2 regions of the Aliikangiella maris genome follow, and region 1 is predicted to be linked to the other one. Evidence: predicted binding sites of a transcription regulator. Region 1 holds the regulator's gene; the other holds the start of a gene.
The links. The regulator PhoB, encoded in region 1, activates phosphate uptake and scavenging genes when phosphate is short. The targets are predictions, from matches to a motif close to TGTCATANNNNTGTCANA.
Positions count from the first base shown of each region.

Region 2: ABVT42_RS13425 (beta-propeller domain-containing protein) is a predicted target of PhoB. The motif match lies at 3,438-3,455, and genes of this name have one in related genera.

Region 1 covers NZ_JBFDAH010000026.1:37,196-45,593, forward strand. The annotation lists gene ABVT42_RS18355 (AMP-binding protein) at 305-2,722, shown strand; gene ABVT42_RS18360 (GNAT family N-acetyltransferase) at 2,952-4,064, opposite strand; gene phoB (phosphate regulon transcriptional regulator PhoB) at 4,643-5,338, shown strand; gene phoR (phosphate regulon sensor histidine kinase PhoR) at 5,357-6,673, shown strand; gene ABVT42_RS18375 (SapC family protein) at 7,113-7,817, shown strand; gene ABVT42_RS18380 (PstS family phosphate ABC transporter substrate-binding protein) at 8,038-8,398, shown strand, end outside.
Region 2 covers NZ_JBFDAH010000014.1:12,739-21,136, reverse strand. The annotation lists gene ABVT42_RS13445 (ATP-binding protein) at 9-1,301, opposite strand; gene ABVT42_RS13440 (response regulator) at 1,323-2,024, opposite strand; gene ABVT42_RS13435 (DUF3019 domain-containing protein) at 2,035-2,442, opposite strand; gene ABVT42_RS13430 (MipA/OmpV family protein) at 2,469-3,365, opposite strand; gene ABVT42_RS13425 (beta-propeller domain-containing protein) at 3,704-5,794, shown strand; gene ABVT42_RS13420 (hypothetical protein) at 6,174-6,569, shown strand; gene ABVT42_RS13415 (hypothetical protein) at 7,096-7,839, shown strand; gene ABVT42_RS13410 (tellurite resistance TerB family protein) at 7,840-8,295, opposite strand; gene ABVT42_RS13405 (hypothetical protein) at 8,369-8,398, opposite strand, start outside.

The DNA of each region.
Region 1 (8,398 bases):
ATCGAATATTTTAAGTGATTTTAACCTCGCTATAAGGTCATGATATCTGGTATTTGGGGCAATCAGTATAAATCGGCGGCTGATTCTATTAGAATTGGCCACTGGATAAATTTAGCAAGTTGAAATATCAAGTTTAAGCGAGACACCAAAATTAAGTTCAAGTGATGACTATCAGTTATCCCGTATCTGAAACTGTTGTTTAATCAGTGATTAATTCAGTTAGTTGATTGTTTGTATCTGATCGATGGAGCAAATTAACCGTATTAAAAGGGGTTGTACTGCTGAGTACAGAAAAGTTGAAAATATGCAAAATATAAAAATTACAACAATAAAAAAGGTCAGCTCGGTTGACTTTGTAAAACAGGTATTTGAATGCTATCGACGAAAGGAAGTCTTTGCAATTACAAATGAATCAAGTGAAAGGCTTGCAGAATTATTAGGACCAATCCATAAACAGATCACGCCTGAAAGTGGCGGAGGTTGGGGAAGTTTTGAATTGACAGATTGTCATGATAATACGCCGGCTCAGATTATTTTTTCTTCCGGTACAGAAGGTCTTCCAAAAGCTATCGTAATTTCTCATCGCGCACTTTCCGATGTGACTGCTCGTTTAAACAATATGATGAAACCTGACTCAACCATTCGAGAATACATTGGCGTGCCAGTGACTTACTCCTTTGGTTTAGGACGATGCCGTGCAGTTGCCCAAGCTGGAGGCCAGTTTTATATTCCCGAAAATGGCTTCAATTTAAGCGAAATTACCCGCATGTTAGCTACAGATGAAATAAATGCGATATCTGCAGTGCCGAGTTTATGGCGAATTTTATTGTCTCAAGATGAGCAGATTAAACCTTTCGCACACAAAGTACGCTGGATTGAAATTGGTAGCCAATGGATGAGTGCTGAAGAAAAGTTGCGAATGAAACAACTTTTTACTAATGCCTGTATTGTCCAGCATTATGGTTTAACCGAAGCATCTCGTTCAACTTTATTGAATATTTCCGAAGTCGCTGACGAAAAATTGGGCTCTGTTGGCAAAGCTGTCGGTAATGTTGAAGTCAAGATTAATCAAGATGCGAATATTTGCCTTCGCGGTGATCATTTGGCATTAGGACAAATGCAAGATGGTCATTTAGTTCCGTTGGTTGATAATAATGGCTGGTTGGCCACTAATGATACAGGACATTTTGAAGAGGACTTTCTATATTTTGATGGTCGTTCTGATGATTTGATCAACTGTAGTGGAGTTAAGGTTTCTCCGGAACTGATAGAACAAGCGGTAAATAAAGTCATTGATGGCAGACCCGTGACGATTGTCGGAATTAAGGATGAGCAACGCGGTGAAGGCTTTCTTGTTGTGAAATCTCAGCAAGAGCAGTCTGATGAATCGTTGATTGCAGCAGTTCATGACACTTTATTGTCGCAGGGGATCAACGCGCGCGCTTCAATTAAGGTGCAATTTTTAGCCGAATTACCAAAAACTGAAACTGGCAAAATCAAGCGTAAGGTTATCGCCCAGTCGTACACTCCAAAGCGGGTCAAGCGCAAATCTTCGTTGACGAGTGTGATGAATATTTATCAAGATCTCTTTTCTGGTCAGTCGGTCACTCACGACAGTACGTTCAAATCGTTGGGCGGAGATTCGCTGAATTTTGTTCAGGCTTCGGTATTGCTGGAGAAGTATTTGGGGGTTTTGCCGCAACATTGGGAATTATTAACTGTCGCAGAATTGGAAAAAGCCAAAACTCAAAAGAGTGGATTTTGGACTTCACTAGAAATGAGTATCTTTTTGCGAGCATTGGCCATTATCAGTGTTGTACTAGTTCATGCAGGAGTTGAAATATTAAGTGGGCCTACTTTCTTACTCATTTTCTTAGTCGGCTTTAATATGGCTCGTTTTCGATTGGAAGATTTTAAAGAACAGGGAGCATGGTTATCTTTTGCCAGATATGCATCAAGTTTGCTGGTCCCTTATTATTTATTGACGCTGGTATATTTTGCTTGGAATCGTGCTGTCGAGCTGGATGTGCTCTTGCTGTATGCGAATTTAATCAGTGCAAAAATTACTGTCATATTCCCTTTTTGGTTTGTTCAAATATTGGCACAGTGCTTCATCATTATTGGTATTTTATTTAGTTTTAAAAGTATCAGGCAGTTAATGCGAGAAAATGCCTGGTTCTATTCTTATTTATTGCTAGTGGGCTTTATTGGAATTCGAACGGTTTATCCGTTTGTCTGGGAAACTGCGCATTTAAACGATTTAGTGCCTATTCGGTTTATTGCCCATATTTGGCTGGGTTGGTGTATTTATCTGGCTGATTCCACTGCTAAGCGCATATTAATGGCGGTAACCGGAACCGTTTTTGCTTTTATTGATACCTACGTTTTAACTTTGGCAATGGGTAATGATTTAGAGTTTAAAGCAAAAGCGCTTTGGATTGTTTTGGGGTCAGTGACTTTACCTTTTGTCCGCTCAATTATGATTCCTCGTGTCTTTAAAGCCTTATTAAATATGATTGCTGAAGCAACGTTTTATATTTTTATCTTTAACGGCATTTTGATCTATATGTTTATTCATATCTTTAAAGTTGATTCAATTGTGCTGGCATTCTTCGCTGGGATGGTTGGCTCGATGGTCAGTTGGTGGATATTGGAAAAACTACGCTTACCGGTTTTAATCTGGCGAAGTATTTTTGGACGTAAACAGGCTAAAAATCATTAGATGTTGTGTTCAAATAGTTGGTAGAGAGCTGTGTGAAGGGCGTGATGTGTCCTTTTCAGTATGAGTATGTAGAGCCAAAAAAACGCTAGTTTTTGGCTTAGTTTAACTGACTCTAACCAGTTTTTAAAAGCAAGATGCTACTTGGTTTGACTTTATCTGCGAGTGTTATTTGAGTCTTAATTTGCGACTTTAAATTGCTGGTGGCTGAAAATTGTTTTGTTGAAGTTTTTTAATGAGGTGCTGCTGGTGTAGTAGGTGATTTAATTTTGTGATACCAGTTAATGGCACTTCTAAAAAATTTGGCCCCGTTAAAATACAACTTGCTCATTGGATTTAACGCAAAAGTATAAGTCTCAACCACTTTAGTACTAGGTTTCCAAGGGGCTAACCACCCTGGTCCAGTGACAAAGCTGATTTTAGTTACTTTTCCTTCGAGTTGTGCATTTTCCATGGCTTTGTAAATGAGTACATGACCAGGAGAAAGGTTTGAAAATTCTTGACGATAGCAAACTTTCGCCAAAGAAATTGTTCCCCCATTAATAAAGCAAAAATGTGCGGCCAGTAGTTGGCCGTCCAGATGATAACAATTGAGTTGAATATTCTTCTTACTATTGTTAAATAGTGAATGATAAAAACCGATTAAATCTTTATTTAGACTAATTGCTGAACACGAACCTTGTTTACCTTTCCAGCCTGACGCTTCTAAATCGAGGAATTCTTTTATTTGTTCAGGCGTAATATCTTCACCTTTGATAAAGGAGTATTTTACATCACCAATATTTTCAGCTTTGCGAATGAGTCGATTAACATTTTTTAAATGTCTTTTAGGTAATATTTCGATTAAAGGTGTTTGTTGAAATTCAATAAACTTTGACTCAGATGTTTGCCAGTGAAAAGTGTCAATCGCATTTTGGTTAATCAAAAGCTGACTTAAGCTGCTATCTTGGCGAAGTTTTGGCAGACTAAATAGACAAATTGCAGGAGTCTGTGACTTCAGCATTGTTATTGCTTGCAATATTAAGGTACTTTTATTATCAACAAACAAAGCGTCATTAAGATCGACATGAGGATGTGACAAGGTGCCTATTTGATAGACCCCCAATCCTACCGAGCGCTTTTCCCAAGGGAGTATGCCTATCAGGTTCTCACCCTCATAGATTAAAACTAAAAAAGGGGTTATGTCTGGGTGCTTTAGATGTTTAAAATAAGCCCGATAAAAATAAAAATCATTATAAAATTTAATTTGTGTTTCTTGCTTGAAATTTAACCAAAATGCTTTGACTTCTGCAAATTTTTTACGGTCCGTGATGATTTTCAACTGTAGACTTTTTGAATAATCCATAATGATCTTATTTTTACCGCTTAAATTTTCCAACTTTTGTTATATTAATTAGCATAGATCGGTCAGAATCGTTGAAGTAATTTAATTTATTTGCCTAAGTTACTGTAGTATATAGTAATATCTATATTAAAAGAAGACGATAAATTGAAATGCCTACATTATTTTTAAGGCCATTTCTATAAAGCAGTTCTCATCTTCAATATAATATTCAGTGATCCCCTAATAATACACGGGTCAACACCCGAATCAAATATTAGTTAAAGCTAATTAAAATAAAATGAATTTTGTAAAGATTATGAGAATAATTGGCCTTGATGTGTCACAAACTGTGTCATAAATAGACTATTTTCGCTTGTCATATAGTTATTTCAAGGTTCGTCAAATATGACATTTTTTTAACAACCCACTGTATTTAATATGAATTGTCATAATTTTGTCATGATTAGCAGGAAAAATAGCGCCTAGTGATTTAAACGTGACCGTATTGTTAAATTTACATGCCAAGCCTGCTTGATGACAGAATTTAATAATTGGTTTAACTCTTATTACAGACTCATTACTAACGAGTGGATAAATAAATGCCAAAGCAAATCTTATTAGTCGAAGATGAACAACCCATCAGAGAGATGTTGCGCTATGCACTAGAACGTGACGGTTATGTCATTCAAGAGGCTGATAATGCCGCGGCTGCTCGAGAAATTCTGGCTAGAAATCGTCCAGATTTATTAATTGTAGATTGGATGATGCCTGGCGAAAGCGGTATCGATTTCATTAAACGGCTACGCAAAGATGAAATATTAGCCGATTTGCCAGTTATCATGTTGACCGCTAGAGTAGAAGAAATGGATAAAGTCAAAGGGCTTGATTGTGGTGCTGATGACTACTTGACTAAGCCTGTTGGTATCAAAGAATTAATGGCAAGAATCAAAGCTCTGTTGCGCCGTACTTCACAAGCCAATGAAGATGACATGATTATTTCAGAGGGGCTGGAGTTGAATCTGGCTACCAATCAGCTCTCAATTGATAATGTGGATGTACATATTGGTCATACCGAATTTTCTTTATTACAGTTTTTTATCGAACACAAGAATCGAGTATACTCTCGCGCCCAGCTATTGGATTTTGTCTGGGGGCAAGCGGTTTATATCGAAGAGAGAACAGTGGATGTTCATGTGCTACGATTAAGAAAAATTCTTAAGCCGTTTGGTAAAGATTCGCTCATCAAAACGGTGCGCGGTATGGGATATATGTTTACTCAAAAGAAACCAGCTTAAGCAGTGGGAATTAGCTCAATGAGCAACGCGTGGACTATCGAAATTTCTCGTATATTCGTCTTGGCGGTTATAGCGATATTATTCGGTCTGATTTCCGGTTATTGGGGATTGGCAATTTTTTTAAGCAGTCTGGTTTATGTAACCTGGATGCTAGTACAGATACGAGCGCTAGAACGGTGGATAAGGCTGGGCGCAAAAAATCAGTTTGCACTGGATACCAGTGGTATATGGCAGCTTATCGTACAGCACATTGTCTATGCACAGCGTAAAAACAAAGAGCGCAAGCGGCGTTTAAGTTATATGGCAAGACGCTTTGAAGCAACTATTGCAGCATTGCCTGAAGCCACGGTTGTAATAAACTCTCACCGCGAAATCGAACTGACTAATCAGGCTTCGGAAGAAATATTAGGTATCGAAAAACGGCGTGATTTAGGGCAGCGTATCGACAACTTGATTCGCGATCCAAAATTACAGGAATTAATTGAGTCTGAAGAGTCGCCAGCCAGACTGGAAATGGAGTCCCCCATTGATCAACGTAAAACCTTATCGGTGACTTGTGTTGACTTTGGCGAAGAGCAAAAGTTGATTACCGCCAGAGACATTAGCCAGCGAATCGCTGTGCATAAATTGCGTAAAGCCTTTATTGCGAATGCCTCACATGAACTTCGCACACCATTAACGGTGATTACTGGTTATCTTGAGTTGCTTGAAAGTGAGCCAGATATGTCAGATATGGTGCGTAAGCAAATCGGCAATGCCAGCCGTCAGGCGTCTCGAATGCAGAAAATTCTTGATGATTTGCTGACTTTATCTAAGCTCGAAGAGAAGGGCTACGATCGTGAGTCTGGGGTGATGATTGATATGCCCGGATTAATTCAGAAATTGGTCACCGATTTTAAAAAGACCAAGGCAAAAGGTACCCATCAAATTGAAGTAGACATCGATCCGACGCTGCAAATTAAAGCGGTAGAAAGTGAACTGTATAGTTTATGCCAAAACCTGTTGAGTAATGCTGTTAAGTATTCTCCCGAAGGCTCAACTATTACTGTTCGCTGGCAACGCAAAGAAGATGGCTATACCTATTTTAGTGTTACGGATAACGGCGAAGGCGTGGCGCCTGAACATATTTCTCGATTAACTGAGCGTTTTTATCGAGTCAATGTCAATCGTTCGCGCCAGATAGGTGGTACGGGCTTAGGGCTATCAATTGTAAAGCACATTTTGGAAAACTATGGTGGATTTTTAGATATCCAAAGTGAATTAGGTAAAGGTTCGACATTCACCGCTTATTTTCCAAAATATCGAACTATCGAATATGAAAAACTCGCCAGTTAATCAACTGGCGATGTTGTATTAGTCGTTTGAATCTATTGCCGTGCTTTTTCTTCCGTTAACTCTTTTATTTAGACAGTCATAATAGTTTGTATTGGTAAGGATATTTGGCAAAACAATGATGAGACTAATGTTGCTGCGTACCCTGGATTACCTGTTTTGCATATCCCAAAAAATTTAGTTCATTTTACTATTTGAAATCAGACCCACTAATGGTAGGCTCACCAAGTCAAAGATTCATGCATTTGCCCTCATTCCGCCGACTTCCGAGTGATTGTATTTTCAAAGTCACTTGTGAAGTGTAGCCTTGGTAATCGGGATTTAATGCGGTTTTATAGTATAAATCGATGCTTTAAAACTTTAAATTGATGAGTCTGTTGTATCGAAAGTTTAATTAAAAGTGCTCTAATAACAATAAATTAGTGCTATTGTGGAGAATAAAATGCAGTCAAATCTAGCTCAACTCAATAATAAAGACCATAAAAATACCAAGTTGAAGGTCAATCAAAACTTCAATCATTTGGCTAATCACCATATTGCGCCAGTGATTATGCATGAAATTCCAAATGCGGCTTCTGATTTACCGGTTGTTTTTGTTAAAAACTCAGAAAATGACGATTTTTTATGTGTAGCATTACTGGGATTGAAAGAAGGTGAAAACCTTTTAGTTAAAGAGGGCGTTTGGCAAGGACCATTTATTCCTGCCGGCTATACGCATTATCCTTTAGCACTAGTGCCTCATCCAGAAGATCAAAATAAGTATTCGATTACGATTGTTACAGATAGCGAAGCTGTGAGTGAATCGGAAGGTGAAGCGCTGTATGATGAGGAAGGTAAAGAAACCGAATATTTATCCAAGCGCCGTCGTACGCTGGAAAATTATTATCAGTGTGCAGTGTTGACTCGCAATTTCATTAAGATGTTACAAGATCTGGAGTTGCTTGAAGAGCAAGGTTTCTCGTTTGAAGTTGGTGAAGATAAGCGAAATATTACTGGCGTTTATGTGGTCAACGAGAAAAAACTTAACGAGCTGTCTGATGAACAATTTCTGGATCTACGTCAAAAAGGTTTATTAGCCCCCATTTATGCCCACCTGATTTCACTTAAACAAACTCAGCGTTTAGTTGGTCGAATCGCCACCAAATAAATTACAAATTGTCATAAAGATGCCAAATTTACCCGTTAAATTTGGCATTAAAAGTGACAATAATGTTGTATCTGGTTATTAGATAGTCGGTATAGATGTAATTTTTTAATTACATCATGTTCATTTGTAATATAACCGTCACATTTCATTCATATAATCGTCACAATATCTCAATAACATGATTGCGCTTATTAAATATGTCCATACTATGGGGAAACTAATGAAACTATTACCAATGGCTTTAATCTTAGCGGCAGCTTCAAGTAGTCTGCTTGCTGCTGGACGCGATACAATCAGTGTTGTTGGATCATCAACGGTATATCCTTTTTCAACCGTTGTTGCCGAGCGTTTCGGTAAAAGTACCGAATTCAAAACGCCTAAAATCGAATCAACAGGAACTGGTGGCGGAATGAAATTGTTCTGCTCAGGAACTGGTATCGATACGCCTGACATGTCAAACGCTTCTCGTCGCATGAAAAAGAGCGAATTTGAAATGTGCCAAAAGAATGGTGTTACCAGTATTACCGAAGTATTGGTTGGTTATGATGGAATCGTCATTGCTAATTCAAAAGAAGCCAATC
Region 2 (8,398 bases), on a different contig from region 1:
AATATTGATTACTTGATATTATTTTTAGGCCATTGAATAATAAATTTTGCGCCACCTAGGTCTGATTTTTCAACTAAAGCTTTTCCCTGGTGGAGTTGCGCAATTCGCTTTACTATTGCCAAACCAAGACCAAATCCTTTATGCTGTTTTTGCTGATTGTTATTTAAACGAACAAAGGAATCAAAGATCCGCTGGCGTTTATTGCCTGGTATTCCTTCACCATCATCTTCAACAATTAATTGATTATTTTGATTTTTCTGTTGAAATGTAATTTGCACTTGATGACAACAAAATTTTTGGGCATTTAAAATCAGGTTTTGCAGTGCTCTTTCAATTAAATAACTGTCGCAGTAAATTTCTTCAATTGGCGAGTGTATGTTGATTGCAATTTGTTTATCTGGTGAGTTACGTTGCAGTTTTTCTGTCAAGTTAGCGACTAGATATTTAATATTACCTTTTTCCATATTAGCAGTAACTGAATGTTTTTCGAGTGTGGCATATCCCAGTAATTCATCGACCAGTTGCTGAATCTCATTAATATCGTCAGAAATACTCAGAATCTGCTGCTGAACTTCATGAGTGTCGGTCGTTTCTTTAGCTATTTCAATTGAAAATTTTATTCGCGCAAGTGGCGTGCGTAATTCATGTGAAATGGCATGCGACATTGCCTGTTGGTCTTTGAGTAATTGTTTTATTTTAAAGAGTAAATGATTATAGGCTCTTGCTAAATGCCTAACGGGTGATCCTTTGGCAATATCTACTTTAGCATCCCACTTTGACTGCGAAAATGCTTTAGCCGCGTTTTCGATTTTTTTTAAATCATTACTGAGTGGTAATGTCCAAAGGTAAATAACACCGGCAATAATTGAATAAAAAATAAATAGCCAAATGGTTTTAGCGACTTGATGGACTTCAACCTGTGGTGTTTCAATAGCAATAAGTTTTTGTTGACCACTTAATTGAATATAGCTGGTCTTGCTGCCGGATTCGTTATTTAAGGTAATGATTTCGCCATGTTGAAGCGCCGTTAACAGTTCATTGGCCTGAATTTGCGAAATATCAATCAAGGCAACCTGATGTTCGCTGGTTTGATTAATATAATCCAATACCTGTTGTTTCTGCAAATCGGGAGATTGCTCAATCAATTTGGCGGTCAGTAGTAGATTTTTTTCGAAAGAGGTTGTTTCCGTTTGGGTTGAATAATAGCTTTGCCAAATATAGTCGACACCTAAACCTGCTAAGATAACTGAGGCAACAACTATCAGATATAAACGGATAAAAAGGCGATTTGAAATGCTCAAACGGGCTTCTCTATGCAGATTTTACCAGGCATCAGGTACAAATAAATAGCCCTTTCCCCAAATGGTTTTAATCCTAAAAGGTTCTTCTGGATTGTCACCAAATTTTTTTCTTAATTGCGAAACTCTAACATCAATTGAACGATCCATACCATCATAAGGTCGGTTATATAAATGCTTGAATAACTGATCACGACTCAAAATGTTACCAGCATTTTCTGCTAATAATAATAATAAGTCGAATTCGTGACTGGAAATATTAGTGGCTTGGTTTTCAAAGGAAACCGTGCGCGATAATACATCAATTTGTAAACAGCCAAATTGATAGTTGTCGGTAACTTTTTCGGTTTCGCGATAGGTGCGGCGTAATAATGCATTAATACGTGCCAGCAAAACTCGTGGTTCGACTGGTTTTATTACATAGTCATCTGCACCAAACTCAAGCCCTAGTACTTGATCGAAGTCTTCATTGCGCGCGGTTAACATTAATATCGGTCCATTGAAAATTGGCCGCACTTCTTTACAAATGGTTAAACCATCTTTACCCGGTAACATGATATCTAAAATAATCATATCGGGTTTAAATTCATTGAATATCGCGAGTGCTTTGTTGCCATCAGCAATTACTTTTAGAATGAAACCGGATTGTGTCAGATAGTTTTGGGTTAACTTCGCCAGTTTATCATCATCTTCAATAAGTAATATTTTCTTTGAATCTTGTGACAAGGTATGACTCCTAATAAAAGCGCCAAGGGTTTTTTCGCCGGGTTCGATAAGGGGGGGATTGACGTTGCAAGCGAATAATTTGCTGGTATTTTATTGTTTGACCTGGATTTTCGACCAGATATAACGTGGCATTTTTAGTGAGCTTAAGTTCAAAATAATCTTCTGCCTTGCTGCTATTTTCCCAGCATTTTAATGCGGGTTCTGCCAATGATTGCATTAAACAATAGTCGGCTGCCAAGCTCGTTTGCCAACGAACATGAAGTTTTATTTCGCAATCGGCTTCTGATTGAGATAACAAGCATAAATTAGGAGACAAAAATAACCCATATTCGTTGACTGGCTTTTCTGAAGCTTGTACCAAGCTGTTAATTGAAAAGCCCCAACAAATGACAACAAGACAAACTATTTGTTTTATCATTCGACAAGAGCGACTTGTCTTTGTTATTAAAAAGATAACTGTTTTCCTATAAACGCGGTAATGACATAATCTTTGTTAACTAACGGGCTATTGCTGATTTCTTCACTTAGCTGTTGATATTCAAAACCAAAGCGCCAAGCGCTTGACGATTCTGATTTCTCTCGCCAACCAATTCTTACAAACGGATTAAAACTGCTTTTGGCGTTATAAACTCTCAGTGTGGCTGAGGTTTCATCAGGATCGACCCCATAGTAGTAATTCGTCATTGATTTATCTTTCCACGAAAATCCTACTGTAGCGCTCCATCCTTGTTTGCCAAGGCTTTTCAAATAGGCAAAACGTACTTCGCTTCCCGAATGTACATCGGATAAATCGTTCAGTAATTGCATTTGCAATTGTCCTTGGTATATGTCAGTGCTGATTTCCATTCCACCTAACAGGCTGAATTGGCGCTTTTTTAATGGATAGTTGTTTGTAGTTGATGGTCCTTGATAATCTTTATTGGGGTCAAGTACCGGTTCAAACACTTGATCATTGGCATAAATGGCTTCGTTATCGATAATGTTGGTTATATCCCAGCGTGAGAAAAATGCTCGGTCATAACTCGGCGTAACCAGTAAATTAAACATCCACGGAGTATCATCAATCAACGTATAGCCAACATCGAGATTTTCAATAAAAAAACGTTCACCGTAATAGGAAATAGAAGGCAGTACAATCAGAGGGATATCGTTATTTTTAATTAGTGGGTTGGTGCGAACACCCAGTCCAAGTCCGAGTCCGAATGACCATTCGCCAACCGCAACACAGTCGGCTGATTCGGCTTGGCAGTCTTCTTCGGCCAACACGGACTGGCAGAATATCGACCAAATACAAAGCATTAGAATCTGGCGAAAACAATAAACAGATAACTTAACCAACAATTTGCTCACTTAAAGTAGATATTTTTAAAATTTCCCAAAGTTACGTCGCTATCAAGGTGTTGCTGTTGAGACTACCACACTTAAATGACAGAAACAGTGATAATTGTGACGTTTTTCAAGGGTTTTTTCATATAGTAATCAGTGATTTTCTGTGAATTTATGTAAGACCTGTCGTTTTACAGAATTTCACAAAAATAATCAATTGCCGCATAGATATTTGCAGATGCACTGAATAAACTTTTGAGCATATTTTCAGCATTCTAGCGTGTTTACGCTGAGTGTTTTAACGAATGTTTTAGCTCTACTCTCAAAGAGTTACTACTCAATAGGGAAAACTTATGGTCATGCTTGTGCACTTAACTCGGTGGTTGGCTTATCATCTCTCTGCTTGGTTAATTTTAGGGATTTTATTCGCCTGTGGTGGGAGTAAAAAACCGGTTGAGAGCGAGATTAACACCGATTATTCTGCTTTGCATTTGGCAAAGGTTAAAGATAGCAAATTGGTGAAAGTCAGTGATGAAAAGTTTACCCACTATTTGAAAAATGGATTGCGTTTACAGTTAAAAAAACAAGCTGAAATACTAAAATTGGCGGAAACTGATCTGGCTGGTGATTATCAATCCCGATTCTCGATTACCAACACGCACGAAGCTGGCGTCGATGAAGCTGATCGCTTGAAGTTTGATGGTGACTACTTGTATGTCATGAATGACGATTATTTCCCGGCCGATATTGAGCAACCTGCAAATTCCAGTCAATCAACAAATTCTGGGATTCGTATTGTTAAGGTGAACTCACAAACAGCTCAACATGAAGAAATTGCGTTCCTTCCTTATGATAATCAGGATTTACGTTTGCAGGGGATGTATTTAAATCAAAATAATGCTAGTCGTTCGCTGGTTACCATTGCTGCTTCACGGCTGTATATATGGAATGACGTATGGGCTGATATTGATTGGCGATGGCGAACAGGCAAAAGTGAGTTACGTTTATATCATGTGGACACGCCTGAAGATTTGGCTGGCAACCCGCAAGAGAGTTGGAAACTGGAGATCGAAGGAAACTATGAAGGTAGTCGTCGAGTTGGTAACCGATTGTATTTAATTACTCACTTTATTCCGCAAATTGAGTCACTTGTGTTAGGGGCTGTCTCTGAGGCGGATAAAAAATTTAATGAAAAGGAAATTTTAAAAGCGAGCTTGTTCGACTTATTGCCACATTATCAGATTAACGATGGCCCTTTAACTCGACTCGTTGAGCCGGATGATTGCCTGATATATGACAATGTTGGTGAAAATGAAGGGTTTGCCGACTTTGTTACCGTTAGCGAAATAAACCTGCAAACACGGACTGTCGAGTCATCTATTTGTGTTAACACCCAACTGGATGGAATTTATGCTTCATCGAATAGTTTGTTTTTAGGGGCGAGTCAGTGGATTGATGGAAATGCGGAAGGAAATAGCCAAGCCAATGAGCAAACTAGTGACCAGACAGAATTACAGATTCAAAATCAGCAGATTTCGAGCTTTCATCAATTTGATTTAGATGAAGCTGGATTGCGGTATCGTGCGACCGGTATGGTCAAAGGTGCGCTGGGCTGGAATGATCCGTCATTTTTTATGAGCGAGTATCAAGGGGATTTTAGGGTGGTGACTTCCACCTGGCAAGATGATGAACAGGTACATCATTTGACCGTGCTACGAGCAAATGCTCAGCATGAACTTACCGCAATTGCACAAATACCTAATGACAGCCAGCCTCAGAAAATAGGCAAACCTGGTGAGTCCATTTTTGCCGTCAGATTTATTAACGATAAAGCCTATATTGTTACTTTCGAACAAACAGATCCTTTATACCAAATCGATTTATCCGATCCGCACCATCCAGAAATTATTAGTGCACTCGAAATGCCTGGCTTTGCTCGCTATTTGCATCCATTGAGTGAAGAGTGGTTATTGGGGATTGGCCATCAGGTAGAAAATGAGCAGGTTGGTGGTATTAAACTTGAACTCTACCAAATCCCTTTAAATGGTGAGCCTCAAATCAAAGATACGCTAGTCATCGGTGAACAAGGAAGTTGGAGCGAAGCGCTACACGATTTGAGAAGTATCAGTTTGTTGCGCATTAATAGTGACAAGTTACGAATAGCGATTCCGGTTAATCGCAGCGAAAAGCAGGGTAGCGGGATGACACAATGGGCTGATTCGGGACTGTATGTATTTGATATTGATGGATTTGATAATTTGACTCTACAACTTAATTTAGCCGGACGTTTGATTACTGAAACACGCTCGACAACACAGCAATATGCTAAAAATTGGGGAGTTGGGAGAAGCTTATTACTACCTAAATCCGTCTATTATTTGCAGGGTAATCAACTGACGGGAAGACTATATTCAGAAATAATGTTAACTGGTCTGACAAAATAGGTAAAAATGATTTTAATGCGTGATGATTTACTCTAAAATTACCGAGCTCTCAATATCACAAAAATGTGATATTTGTGTGTCAAATATCAGAATAATTGTTAAATATTACAGAATTTCACATTTGTTACATTTATAATACGGCCCCAACAAATAATAACAATTTGATTAAAGCGTGGCGTGTTTGATGGATGCTAATCATAAAACGTTAACAAAGGCTTTTTTAGGATTTAAATTTTAACCTTAATAAGCCAAAAGAAAGATAATTTTAAGATAAAAATATTTTAGGGTAAGTTGGTCAGTGCTTAAAGTGTTGCCGAGCTTTTATGTATAACACAACGACTCACCAATTTTTGGGTAGTGATTGAACCAGGAAGAATGTATGGGTGTTTTAAAAGTCAGTTTATTTATGTTAACCAGTGTTAGTTTAGCTGGATGCAGCAACCTCCCTTTTGTTTCTGAAGTTAGTTTAAATGATTCAGAATCTGAAGACCATGAAGTTGCTGTACTAACCGATTATCAAGTCAAAGATGGTTTTATTACCATTCAAGCGGTTGGATATGGGTGTACTTTTTTTAATAGTTTTTCGGTAGAAGTTGCCGATAAACAATCAAACGCATTAGAAATTGTTCGACTTCAACCCGATCAGTGTCGCATGAAACCACGTAATGTTTCATTGCAATATTCATTCAAACATTTGGGATTGGATTTGAATAAAAATGTCAAAGTGGTTAATCCTGTCAGTATCACCTCCAATGCAAATACGGCTGCCAATTAGCCAATATCTTTTTGGCCTGATTAATTAATTGGGTCAATAATATCCTCTTCCTCAAGTATTTCTTTGTTTTATTAGGTGTTTTAATCAGTTATTGTGATAAAAAGCTGACTAAAAGATTGCCGGGTCAATTAGAGCTCTTATTTTATTCTATAGTTGGTGAATTACTGAACTACTGGCCGGTTTGTTAAACCATTTATTGAATTTGAGTGGGGTTTGGGATTTAGTGAGTAGGTTAATCAACAGTCATCTCTTTAAAAACGATTGGTCCAAATTAACCAGACTCTTCTTGTTAGTTATAGTGTGATTTAATCTTATAACTTAGTACAGCAACTGGTATCGTCACCCAATTGCTAATTGTCATAAATATTATGCTCAATTAGACTATTTAAGCTCACCTAGTTGTTTAAGCTATTTTTCATTACCCCACCAAACTCAAAGCAAGCTATGATTAAACTATTAGAAGGAGTTTTAGTTCAGTTGAGGAGTGAGTTGTTCTTGTTGTCGTTGTAAGAGGAGCGAACCATCTATGCCCGATAGTCATGCGTTTGAGCAGTCATCAAGACTTGGAAACCTGATTGTTAAAAAGGGTTGGATAAGTTTAGCGCAACTGGAAGAAGCATTAGATTATCAGGTCGAACATCATTGTAGACTGGGACAGAGTTTATTAGAGTTAGGCTACATTTCAGCCGGCCAACTAGACTGCATTATTAAGCGCCAGCAATGGATGCGTAAAATTCTAGCAGGTATTGTTTTGGTAACTACACCAATTTGCCCGGTGTTAGCCAATGAAAAAGCCGGTACAATCAGGTTTACTGTCAAAACACAAGAAACCCCATCAGATAACTTATGGCAACAAGCCCCTTTAAATTCACCTCAGGAAATATTACTGAATCAATTTAACAAGCTTGACTATCATGTAGGCATTACTCACCAATTTTCTCATCGTTCAGGTATATCTTTTGAATTAGAAAAGCGTGACATGGTTAATCAAGCGCACTTGGCTGAAGCTTACTACCCACAAATTTCAATTTTTACTGCTTCATCAAAAGTCACTGCGCAAAACTCGCTGGACTCGGTAAATGATACCGCTAAAATAACCCGTTCTGACCGCTATAAAGATACTCTACCTGTGGTGTATCGGTTAACTTTGAAAGGTTATTGTATTTATGAGCAAACAGACGAGCATATTAAGTACTGGGCGATGGAGCGTGTTAAAGATAGCCCTTATAAAAAGTATGAATTAATGTTTTCAATTACCAAAAATTTTTAATTAGCTATCGCTTGTAACTTGTAGTTTCGTTTTAATAAATTCACTATGTGGAACAAAGAGTAAGTCTGCAATTTTCCTGACATAATGCTCTTCATGATGATCGATTTTTCCATCAGAAATTGCCACCTTCCATAGCTGACTGATCATTTTAATTTTATTGTCCAATGAAAAGTGCTGATTAATTAACGAAGTAAACTGATAATAATCAGTTGCTTGATTAAGTTCCTGATTAGCGAGCTGCATGACGGTATCTAATTCGCTGTTAGTAAGCTCATAGTGTTCAACTAAAATCTGGCGCAATGCGGCTTGTTCATCATGGGATATTTCATTGTCAATAAGAGACATTTCAATTAACAGCGCTGCGACGGCAAGATTAAGTCGGTGAGACTCATCTTCTGGCTTGGCCGCATCAAACTGAATAAACTGTTCAAAAAACTGACTGATTTTATTAAGCATATTTATCTTGAGCAAATATTAAAACATTTAATGTAAGTTCTATTATCAAAATAAGAAGCTAAGTTAAACTTGTTCAAGCTTGCTTGCTCTCCCTATTTAAGTG